One region of the Streptomyces sp. NPDC101110 genome, then DNA from elsewhere that is predicted to be linked to it. Evidence: riboswitches for the same ligand, from Rfam matches in the RefSeq annotation. Region 1 holds a riboswitch; each other region holds the start of a gene.

The links. A riboswitch is a leader RNA that binds a small molecule or an ion and turns the genes downstream of it on or off. The one in region 1 is predicted to bind cyclic di-AMP.
Region 2: linked by a shared signal. The riboswitch ahead of ACIQU3_RS09350 (M23 family metallopeptidase) and the one ahead of ACIQU3_RS01775 (NlpC/P60 family protein) in region 1 are both predicted to bind cyclic di-AMP.
Region 3: linked by a shared signal. The riboswitch ahead of ACIQU3_RS31305 (M23 family metallopeptidase) and the one ahead of ACIQU3_RS01775 (NlpC/P60 family protein) in region 1 are both predicted to bind cyclic di-AMP.

Annotation. Positions count from the first base shown of each region.
Region 1 is NZ_JBIVZM010000001.1:364,369-366,625, forward strand. It holds gene ACIQU3_RS01775 (NlpC/P60 family protein) at 59-1,246, opposite strand; cyclic di-AMP (ydaO/yuaA leader) riboswitch at 1,255-1,426, opposite strand; gene pcrA (DNA helicase PcrA) at 1,740-2,257, shown strand, end outside.
Region 2 is NZ_JBIVZM010000004.1:22,003-24,259, reverse strand. It holds gene ACIQU3_RS09360 (dihydrofolate reductase family protein) at 1-474, shown strand, start outside; tRNA gene ACIQU3_RS09355 (tRNA-Met) at 540-613, shown strand; cyclic di-AMP (ydaO/yuaA leader) riboswitch at 900-1,056, shown strand; gene ACIQU3_RS09350 (M23 family metallopeptidase) at 1,068-2,102, shown strand; gene ACIQU3_RS09345 (aldo/keto reductase) at 2,255-2,257, shown strand, end outside.
Region 3 is NZ_JBIVZM010000016.1:78,570-80,826, forward strand. It holds gene ACIQU3_RS31300 (M16 family metallopeptidase) at 1-994, shown strand, start outside; cyclic di-AMP (ydaO/yuaA leader) riboswitch at 1,187-1,350, shown strand; gene ACIQU3_RS31305 (M23 family metallopeptidase) at 1,364-2,152, shown strand.

The DNA of each region.
Region 1 (2,257 bases):
TGCGCCCGTGCCCCACAGGAACGTGCGCCCGTGCCCCTCGAAGACGTGACGGGGCCGGTCAGGCCGGGCGCACCACGCTGTGGATCGCCGACTCGCCGTCGTAGTAGATCGACTCCTCGCGAACGTACGTGCCGGGCTTCGGGGCGTGGATCATCATGCCGTTCCCGATGTAGATCCCGACGTGGGTGACGTCGTCGTAGAAGAAGACCAGGTCACCGGGCTGGGCCTGGGAGAGCGGAACCGTGGTTCCGGCGTTCACCTGGTCGTAGGTCGTGCGCGGCAGGGTGACGCCCGCGGCCTTCCACGCGGCCTGGGTCAGGCCCGAGCAGTCGTACGAGCCGGGCCCGACGGCGCCCCACACGTACGGCTTGCCGATCTGGGCGCGGGCGAAGGCCAGCGCCTTGTCGGCCTTGGTGGCGTACGAGGAGTCGGCCGGGGCCGTCGAGGAGGACGAGCCGGAGCCCGTGGATCCCGTGGAGCCCGACGAGGCCGTCCCGCCGTCCTGCTGCCGGGCGGCCTCCTCCTGCTCCTGCTGCCGCGCGGCCTGCTGCCGGGCCAGCTCGTCGGCCTTGCGGGCGGCCTCCTCCCGCTTCTCCTTCTCGATCGCCGCGAGCCGGGCCTTCTCCTCGGCGGTGAGCTTCGACATCAGCTCGCGCGCGTCGGCGAGCTTGCGCTGGACGGTGGCCTTGGCCGTCTTCAGGTCGCCTTGCGACTCCGTGAGCGTCTCGAGGCTCTCGGTGGCCTCCTGGCGCTTCTTCATCGTCTCGGACTGCTGGGTGACGTACTCGTCGACCGCGACCTTCTGGCGGCCCGTCATCCGGTCCATCAGCTGCGTCTGGTCGAAGTAGTCCTGCGGGGTGTCCGCCAGCAGGAACGTCGCCGTGTCCGGGGCGGCGGCGCCGGTGCGGTACTGGGCGGAGGCGAAGGAACCCAGCTCCTCGCGCGCCTCGTTGAGCTTCTGGGTGCGCTGGGCGACGTCGTCGAGGAGAGTGTCGACGCGCTTGCGCTGCTTCGCGGTCTTCTCCTTGGCCGCGTTGTACTTGTCGGTCGCCGACTCGGCCTGGCGGTACAGGTCGTCGACCTTCTTCTCGACTTCCTCCAGGCTGGGCTTGTCGTCGGCCGCGGGGGCGGCGTTGGCCGACTGGGAGAGCAGGGCCACGGAGGTGAGGGCCGCCGTTGCCAGGGCGGGGGTCCGTATGCCTGCCACGCGCGTACCCGTAGGACGCGACTTGCGGTGCGACGCCAAGGGAGGCGACTCCTTCCATGTTCCGCCTACCGGGTTAGCTGTCGGGTTCGGGCGGGTGGTTCGGAAGGTTTGCCCTACGGCCGCTCCGCACAGGGAGTCGGGCCGATTCACCCCAGGTTCACGGTTGGGTCCCCGGCTCCGGCTGCCGCTGCGGCACACCGGACTCGGCGGAGGCCGCGCGGCCCGGCGACGTTCGCCGGTGGGGGTCATGCGGCCCGGTCGCACGGTAGCCAACTCGTGTGGCCCCTGTGAAGGTTGATGGGTGATATGCCCGATACATTTTCGTGACCTTATCCCCGGGCGTAGCCGAGAGTGAGCGATCAAGGGGGATTGATGATTAAAGATCCGCATATGGGGTGGGTGTAGCGGGGCGTGATCATGCGGTCATGGAGGGCGACAACGCGCCGCCGGGTGTTCGGCGGGCCGCCGGTCGCGCGGGATGTTCTCAGGGCGGCGGCGGGCTGTCAGTGGGGCGCCCTAGACTCGGAGAGCGATGAGCAGCCTCTTTGACGACAACTTCCTGGCGAACCTCCAGGCCCAGCGGGGCCCGGCCGACGAGCCCCCGCCGCCGCCCGAGGACGACCACGTTCCGGAGTCGATCCCGGACGATCTGTTCGGCGGGAAGTTCGACACGCCCCCGGACCGGGACGCCTACTACCGGGACGGAGCCCCCCGCCCCTTGGTGGACGCCGCCGCCCTCCTGGAGGGGCTGAACGACAACCAGCGCGCCGCCGTCGTCCACTCCGGCTCCCCGCTGCTCATCGTGGCCGGAGCCGGCTCGGGCAAGACCCGGGTGCTCACGCACCGCATCGCCCACCTGCTCGCCGAGCGGGACGTGCACCCGGGCCAGATCCTCGCGATCACGTTCACCAACAAGGCCGCCGGCGAGATGAAGGAGCGTGTCGAGCAGCTCGTCGGCCCGCGCGCGAACGCCATGTGGGTCATGACCTTCCACAGCGCGTGCGTGCGCATCCTGCGGCGGGAGAGCAAGAAGCTCGGCTTCACCTCCTC
Region 2 (2,257 bases), on a different contig from region 1:
GCCCCCGGCACCGGCTCCCTGCCCGCCGCAGCCGATCACCACTGGCTGGCCCTCGCCTGCGAACTGGCCGAGCGCTGTCCTCCGTCGGACACGGCGTTCAGTGTGGGCGCGGTCGTGGTCGCCGACGACGGCACGGAACTGGCCCGTGGCCACTCCCGCGAGGGCGGCGACCCGGTGGTGCATGCCGAGGAGGCGGCCCTCGCGAAGCTCGACCCGGCCGACCCGCGGCTGCCCGGCGCGACGGTGTACAGCAGCCTGGAGCCGTGCGCCCGCCGCGCGTCCCGGCCGGCTCCCTGCGCCCGGCTGATCCTCGACGCGGGGGTGCGGCGGGTCGTCACGGCCTGGCGCGAGCCGGACACTTTCGTGACGGACGCCGACGGCAGCGGCCTCCTGTCGGCGCGGGGTGTGGAGGTCCTCGTACTCCCGGAACACGAGGAGCGGGCCAAGGCCCCGAACCGCCACCTGGCCCGCTGAGCACGGGCCGGACGGAGGGTGTGCGCGAGCGGTCCCGCGGATGGCGTACACTGGTGACACAACGACGCGGGGTGGAGCAGCTCGGTAGCTCGCTGGGCTCATAACCCAGAGGTCGCAGGTTCAAATCCTGTCCCCGCTACTGAAGGCCGAGGGCCGGAATCCAAAAGGATTCCGGCCCTCGGTGCTTTCCCGGTGGCCGCTACGGTCGGTGAGCGAACCGTCCCGTTCCGCATAACAACTGACGCACCGTCAAATCCCTTCGGTCACTTGTATGGTGGTCAACTCGCCCGATTTAAGGCGGTCATGGCAGGTTGGTCCGCGCGAAAAAGGTTAATGATCAAGCGGAATCGCTGGAATACCCCTCGCGCCTCCATTAACGTTCGATAACGCAGCGCGGTCGTCCCAGCCGTCACAGAAGGCGGCTCCGTGCGCACGCGCCGAATCCCGAAAGGGAACCGGGGAACCACCACTTGGGGTGAATCGGGCGGATACCACCGTGGAAGCACGGCAGGTATACGCGCGTAGGAGACCTTCCTGCTCCGAACCCGTCAGCTAACCCGGTAGGCGAGAAGGAAGGAAAGGAGTACGCCCACGTGGCGTCCAACCGGCCTGCCCCCACGGCCCCGTACGCGCCGAAGCGCGACACCGACACCTTCGGCTACGGCGGTCAGCGCACCGACGAGGGCCCGTTCCAGGAGTGGAACCCCACCGAGGAGTCCATCCGTCCCGTCCGCGGCCGGCATCGCGTCACCAAGCAGCGCGGCGGAGGTCTCGCCCGCAGCTCCACCGTCCTGGGCGTCGGTGTCATAGCTGCCGTGGGTGCCGGCGGCATGGCCAGTGCCCAGACCGGCAAGCCCCCGGTGTCCATCTCCGTTCCGGACCTGCCCTCGGTGGGTTCCCTCATCTCGGACGACGACACCCCCGAAGGTTCCGCAACCCCGCTCAGCAGCCTCGGCACCGCCACGGCGGACACCGAGCAGGCCGAGGGCGCCTCCGGTGCCGGCGAGGCGCTGCGCGCCCGGATCATGGCCCAGGTCGAGTACCAGCAGGACCAGATCGAGACCAAGGCCGCCCAGGACGCCGCGGACGCCGCCGAGAAGGCGGCCAAGGAAGCGGTGGCCAAGGCGGAGCAGGAAGCCAAGGCGAAGGCCGCAGAGGCCAAGAAGAAGGCGGAGGAAGAGGCCAGGAAGAAGGCCGAGGCCGAGCGGCTCGCCGCCCTCGCCAAGCAGTTCACCCTGCCGACCTCCTCGTACACCCTCACCTCGACGTTCGGCCAGGCCGGCGCCTACTGGTCCTCCGGCTACCACACCGGCCTCGACTTCGCCGCCCCCACGGGCACGCCGATCAAGGCCGTGCACAGCGGCACCATCGCCGAGGCGGGCTGGAACGGCTCCTACGGCTACAAGACCGTCCTCACCCTCGATGACGGCACCGAGATCTGGTACGCGCACCAGTCCTCCATCGGCGTCAGCGTCGGCCAGAAGGTCAGCACCGGCGACGTGATCGGCCGCGTGGGCGCCACCGGCAATGTCACCGGGGCGCACCTGCACCTCGAAGTCCACTCCGGCGGGTCCGCGAGCGGCATCGACCCGATGGCGTGGCTGCGCGGCAAGGGACTGACCCCGTAAGCGGCACACATCCGTTGAAGCACGGCGACCGAAGACCGGCAGCCCTGACGACGACCCCCCGACGTCAGGGCTGCGGGTCTTCGGTCGCGGTGATTACGGGAGTTTTGCGTCCGTAGCGGAATGAGGTCCTCCCGTACGGTCGTTGGCGGGGCATG
Region 3 (2,257 bases), on a different contig from region 1:
GCCCGCGTTCGCCGACAGCGAGGTCGAGCGGCTGGTGAACAACCGCCTCGACGAGATCCCGCACGAGCTGGCCAACCCCTCCCGGCGTGGCGCGAAGGAACTCTCCAAGGAGCTCTTCCCGGCGGACTCCCGCATGTCGCGGCCGCGACAGGGCACCGAGGAGACCGTCGCCACGATCGACTCCGCGGCCGTACGGGCTTTCTACGAGAAGCACGTCCGCCCCGCCACCGCCACCGCGGTGGTCGTCGGCGACCTCACCGGCATCGACCTCGACGCCCTGCTCGCGGACACGCTGGGCGCCTGGACGGGCTCCCCGGCCGAGCCGCGTCCCGTGCCGCCGGTGACCGCCGACGACACCGGCCGGGTCGTCATCGTGGACCGCCCCGGCGCCGTCCAGACGCAGCTGCTGATCGGCCGGATCGGTCCGGACCGGCACGACCGCGTCTGGCCCGCGCAGGTGCTCGGCACGTACTGCCTGGGCGGCACCCTCACGTCGCGCCTGGACCGCGTCCTGCGCGAGGAGAAGGGCTACACCTACGGCGTCCGGGCGTTCGGCCAGGTCCTCAGGTCCGCTCCGGACGGCACCGGTGCCGCGATGCTCGCCATCAGCGGTTCCGTCGACACGCCCAACACCGGCCCCGCCCTGGAGGACCTCTGGACGGTGCTGCGCACCCTGGCGGCGGAGGGCCTGACCGACGCCGAGCGGGACGTCGCCGTGCAGAACCTGGTCGGCGTGGCGCCGCTGAAGTACGAGACGGCGGCGGCCGTCGCGAGCACGCTGGCCGACCAGGTCGAGCAGCACCTGCCGGACGACTACCAGGCCACGCTGTACCGGCAGCTCGGCGCCACCGGCACCGTGGAGGCCACCGCGGCGGCCGTCAGCGCCTTCCCGGTGGACCGTCTGGTGACCGTCCTCGTCGGTGACGCGGCGCAGATCAAGGCGCCTGTGGAGGCCCTCGGCATCGGCGAAGTCACCGTCGTCACCGCCGAGTAGCCGCACGCGCGTGCAGGGGCCCTGGTTGTCTTCCAAGACACCAGGGCCCCTTTATGCCCGAATTGGGATGGGAGTTGCCTGTCTGCCCTGTGGGATGCGCTACAAAAGCCGGGATCCGTTTGGGAATTGAAAGTGGCGCCGCTTAGCGTCGTCCGGGCTGTTCGTCAGGCAGTGCGCCGCGCCCGCGGCACCGGACAGTCATCGCCGAGTCCCCGTACGGCGCGAGCCAGGGGAGCCGGGGACCCACCGCAGTCCCTGGGGTGAATCGGACGCCCGCGCGTGCCGCGAGGGAGTCCGTAGGAGACCTTCCTGCTCCGAACCCGTCAGCTAACCCGGTAGGCGAGAAGGAAGGAAAGGATCAGCCACCACATGGCGTTCACTCGCGCCACCGGGAAGCACCGTCGTCCCAGCAGGATCCAGCGCGGCACCGCCCGCGCGGCGGGCGTCGCGGCCCTCGCCACCACGGGCGTGATCGGCACCGTGGCGGCCCCCGCGGCCTTCGCCGCCGAGCCCAGCGCCGAGCAGACGGGTCTCACCCCGGTCGTCACCATGGGCGACACCGTGGCCCAGCAGATCGACGCCCAGGCCGTCGCGCAGCAGCAGGCCGCCGACGAGGCCGCCGCCAAGCAGAAGGCCGAGGAGGCCGCCCGCAAGCGGGCCGCCGAGGTGGCCGAGAAGGCGAAGGACGCGGCCGAGAAGGCCCGTGCGGCCAAGGAGCGCGCCGCTCGCGAGGCCGAGCGCAAGCGCCTCAACACCTTCGTGTCCCCGATCTCCGGCTCGTACGTCTCCACCGCCTACAAGGCCAGCAGCGGGCTGTGGTCCTCCGGCAGCCACACCGGCGTGGACTTCCACGCCGCCAGCGGCACCTCCGTCCACGCGGTCGGCATGGGCGAGGTCGTCGAGGCCGGCTGGGGCGGCTCCTACGGGAACAACATCGTGATCAAGATGAACGACGGCACGTACACCCAGTACGGTCACCTGTCGTCCATCGGCGTCTCGGTCGGCCAGAAGGTGACCCCCGGCCAGCAGATCGGCCTGTCCGGCGCGACCGGCAACGTCACCGGCCCGCACCTGCACTTCGAGGCCCGTACGAGCCCCGAGTACGGCTCCGACATCGACCCGGTCGCCTACCTCCGTTCGCACGGCGTCAGCCTCTGACCGGCCACCGCGACGCTGTTCCCGAAGGCCCCGGCTCCCCGAGCCGGGGCTTTCGGCGTTCGCGGCCCCCGGACGGCTCCCTCTGAAGGCCCCCGGGACGGCTCC